2 linked regions of the Actinopolymorpha singaporensis genome follow. The main gene of each other region encodes a partner of the protein of the gene in region 2 in a complex. Links are inferred from orthologs where the notes say so. Each region holds a gene or a part of one and is shown on either strand. Other genes may lie near its edges.

Region 1 (4,450 bases), 4.8 Mb from region 2 along the record:
GATGTCGAGGGCATGACGACTCCGGTCACGGTGCGGATTGGCGAGTACGGAACGGAGTGGGGGAGAGTCGGCCGAGCCGGCCAGAGGGGTACGCCACGGCAGCGTGACGGAGCGGCGGACCGGAGAGGAGGAAGGACCCGGGCAGAGGAAGTGGCCGGCGAAGCGGCGGGCCGCGGTGATGCGGCGGCGTACGCCCGAGTGCTATGCCAGACCCTAGAGTTTGGCGCGTCCAGCCCGCAAGCAACGGCCGCTCCGCCGCGACCGAGCCTGTCGGTGGGTCGCGCTAGCCTGGACACGCAACCCCGGTTCGCCACGCGAATCGGGGCGTTCGTGGTGTTTCGCGCCGCCCGCGGTGGCGCCTTCCACCTCATTCGCACTCCTCCGCACGCGAAGGAACCCATGAGCCTCACCGGACTCGTCGAGCTTGTCGTCGCCGATCCCGCGCTCGCCGCCGCCGTGGAGACCGCACGGGCGGGCGCCGGCGCCCCGCTGGATCTGACCGCACCCAAGGCCCTGCAGCCGTTCGCGATCGCCGCCCTGGCCGCCTCACCCGACCACGGCGGTGCCGGCCGCACCGTCCTCGCCGTCACCCCCACCGGACGGGAGGCCGAGGACCTCACCGAGACGTTGCAGAGCCTGCTCGGTGACGAGCAGGCCGCCGCCTACTACCCCGCGTGGGAGACGCTGCCGCACGAGCGGCTGTCCCCGCGGTCGGACACCGTGGGCCGCCGGCTGGCCGTCCTGCGCCGGCTGGTGCACCCGACGGAGGAGACCCCGGCTCCGAAGGTCGTGGTGGCACCGGTACGCAGTGTGCTCCAGCCGCAGGTGAAGGGCCTCGCCGACCTGGAGCCGGTGTGGCTGCACGTCGGCGACGAGATCGACCTCGACGACCTGGTGCGCCGGCTGGCGGCCGCCGCCTACACCCGGGTCGACCTGGTGGAGCGGCGCGGCGAGTTCGCGGTGCGCGGCGGCATCGTCGACGTCTTCCCGCCCACCGAGGAGCACCCGCTGCGGGTGGAGTTCTTCGGCGACGAGGTGGAGGAGATCCGTTCCTTCAAGGTCGCCGACCAGCGCTCGCTCGACAGCGGCGAGCAGCAGCGTCTGTACGCACCGCCGTGCCGCGAGCTGCTCCTCACCGACCAGGTACGCGAGCGGGCGGCCAAGCTCGCCGCGGCGCACCCGGAGCTGGCCGAGCTGTTCGAGAAGCTCGCGAACGGCCACGCGGTGGAGGGGATGGAGTCGCTGGCCCCGGTCCTGGTCGACGACATGGAGCTGCTGGTCGACCTGATGCCCGAGCACACCCACGTCGTGGTGGCCGAGCCCGAGCGGGTCCGCAGCCGGGCACACGATCTGGTGGCGACCAGCCAGGAGTTCCTGGAGGCCAGCTGGGCGGCCGCCGCCGGTGGCGGCGAGGCGCCGATCGACCTCGGCCCGGCGGCCTACCGCACCCTGGCCGACGTACGCCGGCACTCCCTGGCCACCGGCCTGGCCTGGTGGAGCGTCTCGCCGTTCGCCCTGGAGCCCGACGACGCCCCGCCCACGGCGCCGCTGCGCACCGAGACCGGCGAGATCGTCGCGCTCGACGTCGACGTCGACACCGGCGCGGTGGAGTCGCACGCGATCGCCGCACGGGCGGTCGACACCTACCAGGGCGACACCGAACGCGCGCTGGCCGACGTACGCGACTGGATCGCGCGCGGCTGGCGGATCGCGTTCGTCACCGAGGGCCACGGCCCGGCCAACCGGATGGTGGAGGTGCTGCGCGGCAACGACCTGCCCGCCCGCCTGGACGAGCACCTCGACCACGCGCCCGAGCCGTCGGTCGTCCACGTCACCTGCGGTCGGATCGACCACGGGTTCGTGGCGTCCACGGCGCAGGCCGTCGTGCTCACCGAGGCCGACCTGGCGGGCCGGTCCGGTGCGTCCACCAAGGACATGCGGCGGATGCCCGCCAGGCGCCGGCGCACCATCGACCCCCTGGAGCTCACCCCGGGCGACTACGTCGTGCACGAGCAGCACGGCGTGGGCCGCTACGTCGAGATGGCGCAGCGCACGGTCGGCACCGGCCAGCACCGCACCACCCGGGAGTACCTCGTCGTCGAGTACGCCCCCTCCAAGCGGGGCCAGCCCGGCGACCGGCTGTTCGTGCCCACCGACCAGCTCGACCAGGTGACCCGTTACGTCGGCGGCGAGCAGCCGAGCCTGGACCGGATGGGCGGTTCGGACTGGGCCAAGCGCAAGGGCCGGGCGCGCAAGGCCGTGAAGCAGATCGCCGGCGAGCTCATCAAGCTGTACGCCGCGCGCCAGGCCACTCAGGGGCACGCCTTCGGTCCCGACACCCCGTGGCAGCGCGAGCTCGAGGACGCCTTCCCCTACGTCGAGACGCCGGACCAGCTGGCCACCATCGAGGACGTCAAGCTCGACATGGAGAAGACCGTCCCGATGGACCGGCTGATCTGTGGCGACGTCGGCTACGGCAAGACCGAGATCGCGGTGCGGGCGGCGTTCAAGGCGGTGCAGGACGGTAAGCAGGTCGGCGTCCTCGTCCCCACCACCCTGCTCGTCCAGCAGCACTACTCCACCTTCGCCGAGCGGTTCGCGCCGTTCCCGGTGACGGTGCGGGCACTGTCGCGCTTCCAGACCGACAAGGAGGCCGAGGAGGTGCTGCGCGGCCTGACGACCGGCGAGATCGACGTGGTCATCGGCACCCACCGGCTGCTCGGCCAGGACGTGTCGTTCAGGGACGTCGGGCTGATCGTGGTCGACGAGGAGCAGCGCTTCGGCGTCGAGCACAAGGAGAAGCTAAAGGCGCTGAGGGCCAGCGTCGACGTGCTCACCATGTCGGCGACGCCGATCCCGCGCACGTTGGAGATGGCGATCACCGGCATCCGGGAGATGTCCACGATCATGACGCCGCCGGAGGAGCGGCACCCGGTGCTGACGTTCGTCGGGGCGTACGACGAACGCCAGGTGGTGGCCGCCATCCGCCGCGAGCTGCTGCGCGAGGGCCAGGTCTTCTTCGTGCACAACCGGGTCAACACGATCGAGAAGGCGGCGGCCCGGATCCGGCAGCTGGTGCCCGAGGCGCGGGTCAGCGTCGGGCACGGCCAGATGGGCGAGCACCAGCTCGAGGAGGTCATCTCCGACTTCTGGGAGAAGCGCGCCGACGTGCTGGTGTGCACCACGATCGTCGAGGCGGGCCTGGACATCTCCAACGCCAACACACTGATCGTCGAGCGCGCCGACCTGTTCGGGCTGTCCCAGCTGCACCAGCTGCGGGGGCGGGTCGGCCGCGGCCGGGAGCGGGCGTACGCCTACTTCCTCTACCCGCCCGAGCGCCCGCTCACCGAGACCGCACACGACCGGCTGGCCACGCTCGCCCAGAACACCGAGCTCGGCGCCGGAATGGCGGTGGCCATGAAGGACCTGGAGATCCGGGGCGCGGGCAACATGCTGGGCGGCGAGCAGTCCGGGCACATCGCCGACGTCGGGTTCGACCTGTACGTCCGGCTGGTGGGCGAGGCGGTCGCGGAGTACCGCGGCGACAGCCCCGAGGAGGAGAACGACGTCAAGGTCGAGTTGCCGATCGACGCGCACCTCCCGCACGACTACGTAGACAGCCAGCGGCTGCGGCTGGAGATGTACCAACGCCTGGCCGCCGTCCGCGACGAGGCCGAGGTCGACCAGGTGGGGGAGGAGCTCGCCGACCGGTACGGCACCCTGCCCGAGCCGGTGGTCAACCTCCTGGAGGTGGCGCGGTTCCGGCTGCACGCCAAACGGGCCGGGCTGACCGACGTGACCCTGCAGGGAAGCCAGGTACGGTTCGCGCCGGTCGACCTGCGGGAGAGCCAGGAACTGCGGCTGATGCGGCTCTACCCGCGCACGATCGTGAAGCGGCCGGCGCACACCATCCTGGTTCCCCGCCCGGCCACCGCCCCGATCGGCGGGCAGCCGCTGCGGGACGTCGAGCTCCTGAAGTGGGCGCACGACCTGGTGGACGCGGTCCTGCTGGACGCCCCCGTGGGCGCGTCGTCCGGCTGACGGCGGACCAGTTGCCGCGGGTATGACGCACTGTGCCCGAAAGGCGGCATTGCGGAAATCGGTTATGGTTGCGACTGCTTTGGACCCGTGGCCGTGGGGAGGACGGCGCGGGGTGTCCATACCTTCCAGGAGTAGCGCCGATGCCCGACGACCTTCCGTCCGCCTCGCGGGCACACGACGACCACCCGGTGTCCGGCGCGGGTGAGCTCGCCGCGGTGGAGGGCTCCGACCGGTGGCGCCCGGGCCGGCACCGCCGGCCCCGACCGACCCTGGTGGTCGCCGCGGTGCTGTCCAGCGTCGTCGCCGCGGGTGCCGCCGCGACCGGCGTGGGGTGGTACCTCCTCGGCGGGGGACACGACGAGCCGGGCACGCTGGCCGCGTCGACTCTCCGCCCCGACGGGGCGACGGA
Region 2 (3,937 bases):
GGCAGCACGCATGTAGGCGGCGCCGCCGGAGCGGTAGAGCTCCCCCAGCCGGGCACGCTTGTCCGGATCGGTCACGATCACCCAGCGCCAGCCCTGCTGGTTGCTGCCGGTCGGCGCCTGGACGGCGAGCCGGAGACAGTCCAGCAGCACCTCCCGCGGCACCGGGCGGTCGAGGTCGAGTCGCTTGCGCACCGCCCGGGTGGTGGTGAGCAGGTGGTCGGTGGCCTGCGTGTCGATTGGTTGAGACATGCGTTCGACCCTACCGACGGCCCGAGGATCAGCGGGTCGCGCGCCGAAGCGCCGGCCCGACGTCCCCTACGACCTCCTCGTCGTCGCCGTCTTCTTCGCCGTCGGCGCCTTCTTCGCGGTTGCCGTCTTCCGGGCGCCCGCCGCGGGCTTGGCCGGGGCTGGCTTCTTCGTCGCCTTGCGGGCGCCGGTCGCCTTACCAGTGGCCGACTTGGTGGTGGCCGACTTGGTGGCGGTCGACTTGGTGGTGCCCCGCGACGCACCGGTGGACTGGCTCGCCGCGGACGCCGCCTGCACCGAAGCCGTGCCCGAACCGACGGAGGAGGCCGGCAGCACGTGCCGCAGGAACTGCCCGGTGTAGCTGTTCTCGTCGGCCGCGACCTCCTCCGGCGTACCCTCGGCGATCACCTCACCGCCGCGGTTGCCGCCTTCCGGACCGAGGTCGATCAGCCAGTCGGCGGTCTTGATCACGTCGAGGTTGTGCTCGATCACGATCACGGTGTTGCCCTGGTCGACCAGTCTGCCGAGGACGCCGAGCAGCTTGCGGATGTCCTCGAAGTGCAGCCCCGTGGTCGGCTCGTCCAGGACGTACAGGGTGCGACCGGTCGACCGCTTCTGCAGCTCCGACGCGAGCTTGACCCGCTGGGCCTCGCCTCCGGACAGGGTCGGTGCGGACTGGCCCATCCGCACGTACCCGAGGCCCACGTCGACCAGAGTGCGCAGGTGCCGCGAGATCGCCGGGATGGCCTCGAAAAACTCCAGTGCCTCCTCGATCGGCATGTCGAGGACCTCGGAGATCGTCTTGTTCTTGTAGTGGACCTCCAGCGTCTCCCGGTTGTACCGGGCGCCGTGACACACCTCGCAGGGGACGTAGACGTCCGGCAGGAAGTTCATCTCGATCTTGATCGTCCCGTCGCCGGAGCACGCCTCGCAGCGCCCGCCCTTGACGTTGAACGAGAACCGGCCAGGGAGGTAGCCGCGGATCTTCGCCTCCGGCGTCTCCGCGAACAGCCGCCGGATGTGGTCGAACACGCCGGTGTAGGTGGCCGGGTTGGACCGCGGCGTACGGCCGATCGGCGACTGGTCGACGTGGATCACCTTGTCGATGTTGTCGGTGCCGGTGATCTTCTGGTGCCGGCCGGGCACCTCCCGCGCGCCGTAGATCTGCTTGGCGAGCGAGGTGTAGAGGATGTCGTTGACCAGGGTCGACTTCCCCGAGCCGGAGACCCCGGTGACCGCGATGAAGGTGCCCAGCGGGAACGACACCGTGACGTCGCGGAGGTTGTGCTCCCACGCCTTGTGCACGGTGATCTGCCGCTTCGGGTTGATCGGGCGGCGCAGGTCGGGGATGGGGATCGACCGCCGGCCGGAGAGGTACTGCCCGGTCATCGAGTCGGGGTGGTCGTACAGCTCCTGGACCGAGCCGGTGTGCACCACCTGGCCGCCGTGCTCGCCGGCGCCGGGGCCGATGTCGACCACCCAGTCGGCGGTGCGGATGGTGTCCTCGTCGTGCTCCACCACGATCAGGGTGTTGCCGATGTCACGGAGGCGGACCAGGGTCTCGATCAGCCGGTGGTTGTCGCGCTGGTGCAGGCCGATCGACGGCTCGTCCAGGACGTACAGAACGCCGACCAGCCCGGACCCGATCTGGGTCGCCAGCCGGATGCGCTGCGCCTCGCCGCCGGACAGCGAGCCGGAGGGCCGGTCGAGGGTGAGGTAGTCCAGGCCGACGTCGAGCAGGAACCGCAGCCGCTCGCCGATCTCCTTGAGCACCCGCTCGGCGATCTGCTTCTCGCGCGGGCTCAGCTCCAGGCCGCGCAGGAACTCGGCGACGTCGCCGATCGGCAGTGCCGACGCCTCGGCGATCGACCGGTCGCCGATCGTCACCGCGAGCGAGATCGGCTTCAGCCGCGATCCCTGGCAGCTCGGGCAGGCCACCTCGCGCATGTAGCCCTCGAACCGCTCCCGGCTGGAGTCGGACTCCGCCTCCGCGTGCCGGCGGGAGACGTAGGGGATCACCCCCTCGTAGGTGGTGTAGTAGGAACGCTCGCGGCCGTAGCGGTTGCGGTAGCGGACGTGCACCTGGTCGGGGTAGCCGTGCAGCAGCGCCTTGCGAACCTTCGCCGGCAGGCGCTCGAACGGCGTGTCGGTGCGGAAGCCGATGGTGGTGGCCAGCGCCTCGACCAGGCGCCCGAAGTAGTCGGTCACGTGTGCACCGGCCCACGGTGCCAGCGCGCCCTCGTCAAGGCTCTTCGTCGGGTCCGGCACCACCAGGTCGGGGTCGACCTCCATCCGGGTGCCGAGGCCGGTGCAGTCCGGGCAGGCGCCGTAGGGAGAGTTGAACGAGAACGACCGCGGCTCGAGCTCCTCGAAGGACAGGTCGTCGTCGGGGCAGTACAGGTGCTCCGACCAGACCCGCTCCCGGTGTGGGTCGTTCTCCGGCAGGTCGACGAAGTCGAGGGTGACCAGACCGCCGCCGAGGTGCAGCGCGGTCTCGATGGAGTCGTTCAGCCGCCGCTTGGCCGAGCTCTTCAGCCCGAGCCGGTCGACCACCACCTCGATGGTGTGCTTGCGCTGCTTGTCGAGCTTCGGCACCTCGCCCAGCGGGTGAACCTCGCCGTCGACCCGGACCCGGGAGTAGCCCTGCGTGGTGAGCTGGCGGAACAGGTCGGTGTATTCGCCCTTGCGGCCGCGCACCAGCGGTGCGAGCACCTGGAAGCGGGTGCCCTCGTCGAACTCGAGCACCCGGTCGACGATCTGCTGCGGTGTCTGCCGGGCGATGGGACGCCCGCACACCGGGCAGTGCGGGTGGCCGATCCGGGCGTAGAGGAGCCGGAGGTAGTCGTAGACCTCGGTGATCGTGCCGACCGTGGACCTGGGGTTGCGGGAGGTGGACTTCTGGTCGATGGAGACCGCGGGCGACAGGCCCTCGATGAAGTCGACGTCGGGCTTGTCCATCTGGCCGAGGAACTGCCGGGCGTACGCCGACAGCGACTCGACGTAGCGGCGCTGGCCCTCGGCGAAGATCGTGTCGAACGCGAGGCTCGACTTGCCCGACCCGGACAGGCCGGTGAAGACGATGAGGGCGTCACGCGGCAACTCCAGGGACACGTCCTTGAGGTTGTGCTCGCGGGCACCGCGGATGATCAGCTGGTCGGACACGTGGCGGTTCCGTCCTCGGCAGCGGGGGTGGTGGGCTGTGGTTGGTGCGGGTGGTCTGGCGTGTGTGGCGCGTGCTGGTGATCGAACGGCCAGGTCAGCAGCCCCCTGAGGGGCCGCGGGCCGGCCGGTCGGCGGCCGAGTTTTGTCAGGGCTTGGCCATGCTAGCCCCGCCCACCGACAAGCCCCGGCGGCCGCCTCGTTCCGTCACACCCACTCACCCCGAGTCTTCCTCGCCTGGCCATGTGCGGCCACACGGGGCCGGTATCCCCCTGCGGGTTGGACTTGCCCCCGGCGCACCCCGAAAGAATGGTCGGAACCGCAGGAAAACCGCCGCGCCGTCGCATCGGTTCCGATTCCCATCACCCGGGTCGAAGATCCGTTCGCGCCCGGCTCGGCCTGCTCGTCCCCGTACAGAATGGGTTTCGATGATTCGTATCGCCATGCTCAGCTTCTGGCACGTCCACGCCCTCGGCTACGCCCGCCAGGCCCAGGAACACCCGGGCACGGAGATCGTGGCCGCCTGGGACGA

The links.
Region 1: the proteins of uvrA (region 2) and mfd are in contact, whole or in part, in a crystal structure (PDB 4DFC), measured with the Escherichia coli proteins. The link is inferred for Actinopolymorpha singaporensis from one-to-one orthologs.

The regions. Positions count from the first base shown.
Region 1 is NZ_LT629732.1:16,939-21,388, reverse strand. The notes cover bases 96-4,241. They hold mfd (transcription-repair coupling factor), read left to right. Parts: upstream 96-399; coding sequence 400-4,041; downstream 4,042-4,241. Other genes in these bases: BLU27_RS00090 (hypothetical protein), read left to right, coding at 4,182-4,241. Outside these bases: BLU27_RS00100 (MFS transporter), read right to left, coding at 1-14; more of BLU27_RS00090, read left to right, coding at 4,242-4,450. UniProt on the Escherichia coli protein: Couples transcription and DNA repair by recognizing RNA polymerase (RNAP) stalled at DNA lesions. Mediates ATP-dependent release of RNAP and its truncated transcript from the DNA, and recruitment of nucleotide excision repair machinery to the damaged site.
Region 2 is NZ_LT629732.1:4,826,541-4,830,477, forward strand. What follows is about bases 116-3,748. They hold uvrA (excinuclease ABC subunit UvrA), read right to left. Parts: upstream 3,409-3,748; coding sequence 316-3,408; downstream 116-315. Other genes in these bases: BLU27_RS21750 (nitroreductase family protein), read right to left, coding at 116-249. Outside these bases: more of BLU27_RS21750, read right to left, coding at 1-115; BLU27_RS21760 (Gfo/Idh/MocA family protein), read left to right, coding at 3,834-3,937. UniProt on the Escherichia coli protein: The UvrABC repair system catalyzes the recognition and processing of DNA lesions. UvrA is an ATPase and a DNA-binding protein. A damage recognition complex composed of 2 UvrA and 2 UvrB subunits scans DNA for abnormalities.